3 regions of the Streptosporangium roseum DSM 43021 genome follow, and region 1 is predicted to be linked to each of the others. Evidence: riboswitches for the same ligand, from Rfam matches in the RefSeq annotation. Region 1 holds a riboswitch; each other region holds the start of a gene.
What was found. A riboswitch is a leader RNA that binds a small molecule or an ion and turns the genes downstream of it on or off. The one in region 1 is predicted to bind cobalamin.
Positions count from the first base shown of each region.

Region 2: it holds a riboswitch for cobalamin, as region 1 does, so the genes downstream of both, SROS_RS48745 (ABC transporter substrate-binding protein) here and metE (5-methyltetrahydropteroyltriglutamate--homocysteine S-methyltransferase) in region 1, are expected to answer to the same signal.
Region 3: it holds a riboswitch for cobalamin, as region 1 does, so the genes downstream of both, SROS_RS30275 (ribonucleoside-diphosphate reductase subunit alpha) here and metE (5-methyltetrahydropteroyltriglutamate--homocysteine S-methyltransferase) in region 1, are expected to answer to the same signal.

Region 1 covers NC_013595.1:7,967,910-7,971,109, forward strand. The annotation lists gene SROS_RS34775 (GNAT family N-acetyltransferase) at 180-821, shown strand; cobalamin riboswitch at 893-1,104, shown strand; gene metE (5-methyltetrahydropteroyltriglutamate--homocysteine S-methyltransferase) at 1,198-3,200, shown strand, end outside.
Region 2 covers NC_013595.1:5,581,383-5,584,582, forward strand. The annotation lists gene SROS_RS24440 (erythromycin esterase family protein) at 31-1,197, shown strand; cobalamin riboswitch at 1,388-1,585, shown strand; gene SROS_RS48745 (ABC transporter substrate-binding protein) at 1,745-2,740, shown strand; gene SROS_RS24450 (FecCD family ABC transporter permease) at 2,737-3,200, shown strand, end outside.
Region 3 covers NC_013595.1:6,875,735-6,878,934, reverse strand. The annotation lists gene glmS (glutamine--fructose-6-phosphate transaminase (isomerizing)) at 1-20, shown strand, start outside; gene SROS_RS30285 (Bug family tripartite tricarboxylate transporter substrate binding protein) at 121-1,149, shown strand; cobalamin riboswitch at 1,148-1,348, shown strand; gene SROS_RS30275 (ribonucleoside-diphosphate reductase subunit alpha) at 1,547-3,200, shown strand, end outside.

The DNA of each region.
Region 1 (3,200 bases):
GCCGGACACGACCGGCGTGCGACAGCGGGCCCCGGCCCGCAGCCTGCCCGCCACCAGGGCCGACGGATTCCCTCTCGGGGGTGTCGCAGGGACTGGGCGACACGGTGAATACCCTGCGGACACTTGAAAACGTACGACATACGCAGAATCGTGTATGTTGCACGCAGAAGGGAGGGCGCATGGAAGCCCGCATGTTCGCCGAGACCGACCGCACCCAGCTGCGCGCGCTGTTCAGCCGCGCCGGCGAGGGCGCACCCACAGCCTCGCTGTGGGGACATGAGGAGTCCGAGGCGGCCATCTATCTCCACCCCTACATGGACCTCGAGCCGAGCTCGCTGTTCGTCGCCTCGGTCGACGGCGCTCTGGTCGGCTACCTGGCAGGCTGCCTCGACAGCGCGGCCTTCCCCAGCGAGGGTGAGCGCATCGAGAACGCCATCAGGAAGTACCGGCTCTTCTTCCGGCGCGGTCCCGCGACCTTCTTCGCGCGCAGCCTGGCCGACCTGACGGTGTCGAAAGTACGGCGCAGGCCCACCGCAGGCGACTTCACCGACGCGCGGTGGCCGTCGCACCTGCACATCAACGTGGCCCCCGAGGCGCGCGGGACCGGCGCCGCCGACGCCCTGATGGCGCTGTGGCTCGACCGGCTGAAGGCGGCCGGCTCCCCCGGCTGCCACCTTCAGACGCTGGCCGAGAACACCCGGGCGGTGCGGTTCTTCGAGCGCGCCGGGTTCGCCACGCACGGCCCGACGCCGCTGGTGCCCGGCCTCCGATACGAGGGCAGGGGGGTTCACCAGCAGACGATGGTCAAAAACCTCCACTGAGGGCGACGGTTGCGGCTGAATATCGGCTCCCCGATCCGGTGCCACCGGCCGAAGCTTTCGCCGGGGGCGGGTTATGCTGCCGGTGCGGCTGGTTCGCCGCTCCCTCACCGGAGCGGCGAGGCAACAGGGAACCCGGTGCGATTCCGGGACTGCCCCGCAGCGGTGAGTGGGAACGACCGCCGTCACACGAGCACTGGGTGAGCGATCACCTGGGAAGCGACGGCCAGTAGGAACGCGCACGACGCCCACGAGTCCGAATACCTGCCACCGTCCGCGCGCCGACCGGCGCGCGGTGAGTCCATGGCCTCGCGGGAGGGCCGGGGGGACCTCCCCTCGTCATGCCCGCGAAGCCGGGTTCCACGAGGGAAAAGGACCCATGACAGACCAACGCACCACCGTCCTCGGCTACCCCCGGATCGGCCCCGACCGGGAGCTGAAGAAGGCCGTGGAGGCCTACTGGGCGGGCCGTCTCGACGCCGCCGGGCTGGAACAGGCCGGCCGCGAGCTGCGCGAGCGCACCTGGAGCGAGCTGCGCGACGCCGGGCTGAGCGACATCCCCTCCAACACCTTCTCCTTCTACGACCAGATGCTCGACACCAGCGTCATGGTCGGCGCCGTCCCCGCCCGCTTCGCCGAGCTCGACGGCCTCGACCGCTACTTCGCCATGGCACGCGGCGCCCAGGGAACCGCCCCCCTGGAGATGACCAAGTGGTTCGACACCAACTACCACTACCTCGTGCCGGAGGTGGGCCCGCAGACGCGGTTCCGGCTGACCTGGGACAAGCCTCTGGCGGAGTACGGCCAGGCCAGGGAGCTGGGGATCGAGACCAGGCCGGTGCTGGTCGGCCCGCTCACCTACCTGCTGCTGGCCAAGTCCGCCGACCCCGCCTTCGCTCCGCTGCGGCTCCTGGACGACCTGCTCGACGTCTACGCCGAGCTGCTGGAGCGGCTGGCCACCGCCGGGGTCACCGAGGTCCAGCTCGACGAGCCGGCACTGGCCGCGGACCGGTCGGCGGAGGAGCTGAAGGCGCTCGCCCGCGCCTACGAGCACCTGGGCGGGCTCAGCCACCGCCCGCGGCTGCTGGTCGCCACCTACTTCGGCGAGATCGGTGCAGCGCTCCCCGTGCTGGCCGCGACCCGCGTCGAGGCCGTCGGCCTGGACTTCGTCGCCGGTCCAGGCAACCTGGCGGCGGTGGCCTCCACTCCCGGGATGGCGGCCAAGTCCGTGGTGGCGGGGGTGGTGAACGGCCGTAACGTCTGGCGGACCGAGCTGCCCGCCGCGCTGTCCACCTGCGCGGCCCTGCTCGGGCTGGCCGGGGAGGTGGTGATCTCCACCTCCTGCTCGCTGATGCACGTCCCCCTCGACGTGGAGCGGGAGACGGCGGTGCCGGAGGGGCTGGCGTTCGCCAGGCAGAAGGTGGCGGAGGTCGTGGCGATCGGCCGCGCGATGCGGGAGGGACCCGGCGCGGTCGTGCCCGCCGTACCGGTGAGGGCTCCGGTGGACGGGCGGATGCGGGCCCGGCTGGAGGCGCTGGGCGAGGGGACGGCGCGGGCCGCTCACGCGGAGCGGGCGGTGATCCAGCGCGCGTCGCTGGGACTGCCGCCGCTGCCCACGACCACGATCGGCTCGTTCCCGCAGACGGACGCGGTACGGCGGGCCCGCGCCGATCTCCGGGAGGGCCGGACCGACCGGGCCGGATACGAGGCGGCGATGCGGGCCGAGATCGACTCGGTGATCGCGCTGCAGGAGGACATCGGGCTGGACGTGCTGGTCCACGGCGAGCCCGAGCGCAACGACATGGTCCAGTACTTCGCCGAGCAGCTCGACGGCTACGCGGCCACCGAGCACGGCTGGGTGCAGTCGTACGGCACCCGGTGCGTCCGGCCGCCCATCCTGTTCGGGGACGTGGCCAGGCCGGAGCCGATGACGGTGGGCTGGGCCGTCTACGCCCAGTCCCGGACCGGCAGGCCGGTCAAGGGCATGCTGACCGGACCGGTGACCATGCTGGCCTGGTCGTTCGTCCGGGAGGACCAGCCGCTGTCCGAGACCGCGCGGCAGGTGGCGCTGGCGCTGCGGGACGAGATCCGCGACCTGGAGGCGGCGGGAATCCGGATCATCCAGGTCGACGAGCCCGCGCTGCGGGAGCTGCTGCCACTCCGGGCGGCCGGGCACGCCGCCTACCTGGCGTGGGCGGTCGCCGCGTTCCGGCTGGCGACCTCGGGGGTGTCGGACTCCACGCAGATCCACACGCACATGTGCTATTCGGAGTTCGGCGAGATCATCGGCGCCATCGGCGACCTGGACGCGGACGTGACCAGCGTCGAGGCGGCCAGGTCCGGGATGGAGCTGCTGGAGGACCTGCGCGCCGCCGGGTACAC
Region 2 (3,200 bases), 2.4 Mb from region 1:
CACCGAATGTTCAACGATACCGTTGAAGGCATGGATATCAAGGACATGGCCCGGCCGTTCGATGGCACGGGCATCTCGGCCTTCCTCCGGTCGCTTCCCGCCAAGCCCCTGCTGCTCGGCCTGGGCGAGGCCAGGCACTTCGTGGAGGAACTGGGCGACCTGCGCAACGAGATCTTCCGGCATCTGGTCGAGCACGAGGGCTACCGGTCGTTCGCCATCGAGAGCGACTGTCTCATGGGCCTCGTGGTCGACGACTACGTCACGACGGGTACGGGCACGCTCGACGACGTCATGGAACGCGGCTTCAGCCACGACTTCGGCACGTCCCCGGCCAACCGCGACCTCGTACGCTGGATGCGCGCGTACAACGAGGAGCATGACGAAAAGCTCCGGTTCTTCGGCTTCGACGGTCCGCTGGAGTATTGGGCCGAGAGCCCGCGCCAGGCGCTCACCGCCCTCTACGCCCTCCTCGACGGCCCGCTCCCCTGCACCATGGAAACCCTCGACGCGCTGCTCGGCCCGGACGGCCGGTGGACGGACGAGGCCACGGTCATGGACCCGTCCCGGTCGATCGGCCAGTCCGCCGACGCCCAGCGGCTGCGGCTGCTCGCCGACGACCTGGTGGCACTGCTCGACACTCAGGTGCCGCGGCTGAGCGCGGAGGACAGGGAGCGGGCGGAGCTGTACGGGCGCACCGCCGTCGGCCTGCTCCGCTACCACCACTGGATGGCCGACACGTCCCCGGCCCGGATAGCCAAGCTGTCGGGCCTGCGGGACGCGATGATGGCCGCCAACCTGCGTGCCGTCGCCGAGCGCGGCCCGGCCCTGGTCTTCTCCAGCAACCTCCACCTGCAGCGGAACAAGAGCTTCATGCTGCTCGGCGACCAGCCGCTGGAGTGGTGGAGCGCGGGGGCGATCACCGGAGCGCACCTGGGCGACCGGTACGCCTTCCTGGCCTCAGCCCTCGGCACGGTCGGCGACGACACCCCGCCCCCCGACACCGTCGAGGGCATCCTGTCCACGCTCCCGTGGGACCACTCTCTCATCGACGCCCGCCGCCTGGCCGAGGCCACCACGGAGCCCGCCCAGCGCATCTCCCACGATTTCGCCTATTTCCCGCTGGACCCGGCCCAGCTCGACATGATCGACGGCGTCGTCTTCCTCAAGCAGGCTGTCAGGCTGAAAAAGCTGGGTTGACAGGCGCGTGCGTGTCAGGCCATGCGTGACACGCACGCGCATCAACCACACCATTGGTGCGGTGGGGCGTCTCGGCCCTGTACCGCTTGATCAGCGCCGGCGCGGTCATCATCGGCGTGTGTGGTGTTGGGCGAGCCGAACCCCAGCGCCTTCAGAATCTGGACCGGTCTCGACGGTGCCGTATCCGCTTTTTGCCGTTGATGGATGGTGTGCGAGCATGGTCGGCGTTGGCGAGCGCGGAACGAGGAAGCCGGTGTGAATCCGGCGCGGTCCCGCCACTGTGATCGGCGAGCGAATCCCGAATCAGCCACTGCCCGCGTGCGGGTGGGAAGGCCGGGACGAGTGTTGACCCGAGAGCCAGGAGACTCACGCGGTCGCCTCCTCAGAGAAATTGGGGCGGATTTCCCCAAGAGAGGAACGGTGATCGCCATGCCGCGCATCTGGCATGAGGGCCTTCGGGATGCCCGCGACACGAGCTTCTTTTGAAGATCCGGCTCCTCGCCCATCCCGCTCATCGGGCTCAGCCCGTGAGTGAAAGGACCTGTTCATGACGGGCCGACGCTCGCTTCCCTTCCTCTCACTTCTCATACCCGCCTTGCTGGTGGCCGGCTGTGGAACCACCGGGCAGCCCACCGCCGGCCCCACGGCCGTCACGAGCCCGGCCGCCACCGGGTTTCCCCTCACCGTGACCAACTGCGGCGTGACCACCACCTTCCAGAAACCGCCGCAGCGGGCGGTGACACTCAACCAGCACGTCACCGAGATCATGCTCGCTCTCGGGCTGGAGAAGTCGATGGCCGGGACCGCTTTTCTCGACGACGAGATCCCTCCCGCCTACGAGAGCGCCTATCGGGGGATCAAGGTGCTCGCCGAGGAGTACCCCTCCTACGAGGCGCTGCTGTCGGCCGAGCCCGACTTCGTCTACGGCGGATTCACCAGCGCCTTCGACGACAAGGAAGGACGCAGCCGGGCCGTCCTGGCCAAGGCCGGGATCAACTCCCACGTCAACATCGAAGCATGCCCGACCGGTCCGGTGACCATGACCCAGGTCGAGGACGAGATCCGGACGATCGGCAAGATCTTCGGCGTGTCCGACCGCGCCGAGCAGCAGATCACCACGGCGCGCGCCGTACTGGACGGCGTCAAGGCCAAGATCGACGGAGCCGAACCGGCCCGGGTGTTCGTCTACGACAGCGGAGACAAGACCGCATTCACCGCGGGCGGCGCCGGCATCGGCAACGAGATGATCAAACTGGCCGGTGGGACGAACCTGTTCGCCGACCTTCCCAAGTCCTTCGGAGACGTCTCCTTCGAGCAGGTCGCCGACCGAGCACCCGAGGTCATCGTCATCTACGACTACGGGGACAAGCCCGTGGAGGGCAAGAAGAAGTTCCTGCTCGCCAACCCGGCCCTCAAGGACGTGCCCGCGATCAAGAACCAGCGGTTCGCGGTGCTGCCGCTGTCGTCCACGGTGCTGGGCGTGCGGGTTCCCGCGGGCGTGGAGGCCCTGGCCCGTCAGATCCACCCGGACCGCTTCGCGTGACCCGGACCGCCCCGCCCGGGACGCCGGCCGCCACGACCGCCGGCGTCCGCGGGCGCGTGCCGTACGCGCTGGTCCTGGCGGTGCTCGCCGTCGCCGTGGTGGCGGCCGCCACAGCCGGGATCGCGGTCGGCTCGGTACGCCTGCCGTTCGGCGAGGTGTGGGCCATCCTGCTGCACCGGTTGTATGCGCCTCTGGCCGAGCCCACCTGGGCACCGGTCCGGGAGACGATCGTGATGGACGTCCGCGTCCCTCGCATCCTGCTGTGCGGCGTGGTGGGCGCGGGACTGTCGGTGTGCGGGATGGCCCTGCAGGCACTGGTGCGCAACCCGCTGGCCGACCCGATGCTGCTCGGGGTGTCCTCCGGCGCGACGGTCGGCGCGGTCGTCGTCATGGTGTTCAACATCTCGCTGCTCGGCGTGTTCTCGCTGCCGCTGGCCGCCTTCGCCGGCGCCTTCGCGGC
Region 3 (3,200 bases), 1.1 Mb from region 1:
AGAGCGTCACGGTGGAATAAGCCGACTCCTACCGGATGGCGGTAAGACCCCCCAATGTACGACAGAAAGTGATGTGTCGATAACCTAGAGTATTGGAGGTTCTTGGGGAAAGGGGCGCTTATGCACCGTAGGCGGTTCTTTGTGCTCGCCCTGGGGGTCATGGTCGCCGGCGGCTGCGGTGGAGCGGGAGGCTCCCGCCTGCCGCCGGCGGGCCGGCTGACCGTCGTCGCGCCCGCCGAGCGCGGGCAGGGCTGGGACCGGGCCGCGCGTGCGCTGGCCTCGGTCCTGACCGGGGACAGGCTGGCGCGGGCGGCCGAGGTGAGCAACTATCCGGGCGGCCTGGGCGCCGCCGCGCTGGGGGCGTTCGCCGCCGCCCGCGAGCCCTTCACCCGCGAGGGCAGGCTGCTCCTGACCGGGATGCCGATGGTGGCGGGGGCGGAGATCGCCAACGCCGCCTCCGTGGTGGAGTCCACCACCCCCCTGGCCCGCATGGTCGGCGACTGGGCGGCCCTGGTCGTCCCGGCGGGCTCCCGCCTGCGCGCCTTCGAGGACTTCGCCGCGGCGCTCCGCCGCGACCCGGCCGGGCTGGCGGTGGGCGGCCGGATGGAGGGCGGCTCCGACCATGTGCTCTACGGCATGATCGGCAAGTGTCTCGGTGTGGACACCCGGCTGCTGGACTACGCCGGCTACTCCAGCGGGGCCGAGGCCGCCCAGGCGCTCCACGACGGCCGGGTGGCCGCGCTGCTGGGCTCGGCCCGCTCCTTCGTGCCCGAGATCGCCGAGGGCCGCCTGCGTCCGCTGGTGGTCTCCTCCGCCGAGCGGATCGACGGGATCGACGCCCCGACGCTGATGGAGCTGGACGTCCGCCTGGAGTACACCGACTGGTGCGGCGTGCTCGGCCCTCGCGGCATGAGCTCCGAGGACAGGGACGTGGCCGTCGCCCTGTGCGACCGCGTCGACGCCTCGTCCCGCTGGCGGGCCATCTGCGCGGCCAACGGCTGGAACCGGGTCTACCTGAGCGGGGACGACTTCCGGCAGTGGCTCGCCACCGAGACCCGCCGCACCCGGGAAGTGCTCAACGAGCTCGGGCTGCTGAGCACTTTCGCCACAAGCTGTTGGGGTAGTTGCGTCCAGCGGCCCTACATGTAGGATCCTGCTCGTTGCTGGTTCGCCCTTCGGGGGCGAGGCAAGAGGGAACCCGGTGAGATTCCGGGACTGCCCCGCAGCGGTGAACGGGAACGACCGCCGTCATGAGAGCACTGGGCGCAGTTTGCCTGGGAAGCGACGGCCAGTAGGCGTGTGCGAGGCGCCCGTGAGTCCGAAAACCTGCCGGTGACGTGTGGAAGAGGGAGCCGGACCGGGCACCTGGGACGCGTGGAGCGGCCCGAGGCGTGCCGGGCGAGGCGGACTCGACCACGCAAGCTGTCCAGGGCCTCGAGGGAGGGCCCGCGGATGAGGCGGTCCGGCATGCCCGGGACCGCTCTCGGTCGCGTGCGCCCTTCCGGTGAGAGCCGTACGGGGAATTCGAGCGCGCGAGGGGTAGCACGTGACACAGACCTTGGTCGACGTCTCCAAGAAGACCGGCGACGGCCCGGCCGACCGCCGGTTGGCCATCGAGGAGGCCGCCGCCCGGGTGATCACCGATCCGGAGAACTCCAGGATCGCCGCCGGCCTGCTGGCGGAGCTGATCGCCGACGAGGCGGCCGGGCACGGGGTCCGGGCCTTCTCCGAGTCCGTCGCCGCCACCCACGCGGCCGGGCTCGTCCAGGACGGGCTGGCCGCCTTCGTGGCCGCCCACGCCGCGGAGCTGGACGCACTGGTGGCGCAGGACGCCGACGACCGGTTCGAGTACTTCGGGCTGCGCACGGTCTACGACCGCTACCTGCTGCGCCACCCGCGGACCCGCCAGGTCCTGGAGCGCCCGCAGCACTTCTTCCTCCGGGTGGCCTGCGGCCTGTCGGAGACGGTCGAAGAGGCGGCCGAGCTGTACGCGCTCATGTCCACCCTGTCCTACCTGCCCAGCTCGCCCACCCTGTTCAACTCCGGCTCGCGCAGGCCCCAGCTCTCCTCCTGCTTCCTGCTCGACTCGCCCCGCGACGAGCTGGAGGCGATCTACGAGCGCTACGGGCAGGTCGCGCGGCTGTCGAAGTACGCCGGGGGGATCGGCATCGCCTGGACCCGGGTGCGCTCGCGCGGCTCGCTGATCCGGGGCACCAACGGCCACTCCAACGGCATCGTGCCGTGGCTGCGCACGCTGGACTCCAGCGTCGCCGCGGTCAACCAGGGCGGCCGCCGCAAGGGCGCGGCCTGCGTCTACCTGGAGTCCTGGCACGCCGACGTCGAGGAGTTCCTCGAACTGCGCGACAACACCGGCGAGGAGGCCCGCCGCACCCACAACCTGAACCTGGCCAACTGGATCCCCGACGAGTTCATGCGCCGGGTCGAGGCCGACGGCGTGTGGTCGCTGTTCGACCCCAAGGAGGTCCCGCACCTCACCGACCTGTACGGCGCCGCGTTCGAGGAGGCCTACCGGGCCGCCGAGGCCGAGGGCCGCTACGTCAAGCAGATCCCGGCCCGGTCGCTGTACGGCCGGATGATGCGGACCCTCGCCCAGACCGGCAACGGCTGGATGACCTTCAAGGACGCGGCCAACCGGACCTCCAACCAGACGGCCCGGCCCGAGAACGTCATCCACCTGTCGAACCTCTGCACCGAGATCCTCGAGGTCACCAACGACGCCGAGACGGCCGTCTGCAACCTCGGCTCGATCAACCTCGCCGCCCACCTGGACGGCCGGGACGTCGACTGGACGCGGCTGCGCCGCACGGTCCGCACCGCCGTACGGTTCCTGGACCGGACCATCGACCTGGGCTTCTACCCGACGCCCGAGGCCGGGACCGCGAACAGGAAGTGGCGGCCGATCGGCCTGGGCGTGATGGGCCTGGCGGACGTGCTCTTCGCGCTGCGGCTGCCGTTCGACTCCCCGCAGGCTCTGGAGCTGTCCACCCGGATCTCCGAGGAGATCGCGCTGGCGGCCTACGCCACCTCCTCCGACCTGGCCGTCGAGCGGGGCCGTCACCCCTCCTACGACGACACCCGGGCCGCCGCCGGCGTGCTCCATCCCGACCACTACGGGGCCGCGCGGTCGCCGGAGTGGGCGGCGCTCAGGGACAGGATCGCCGAGACCGGTCTCCGCAACT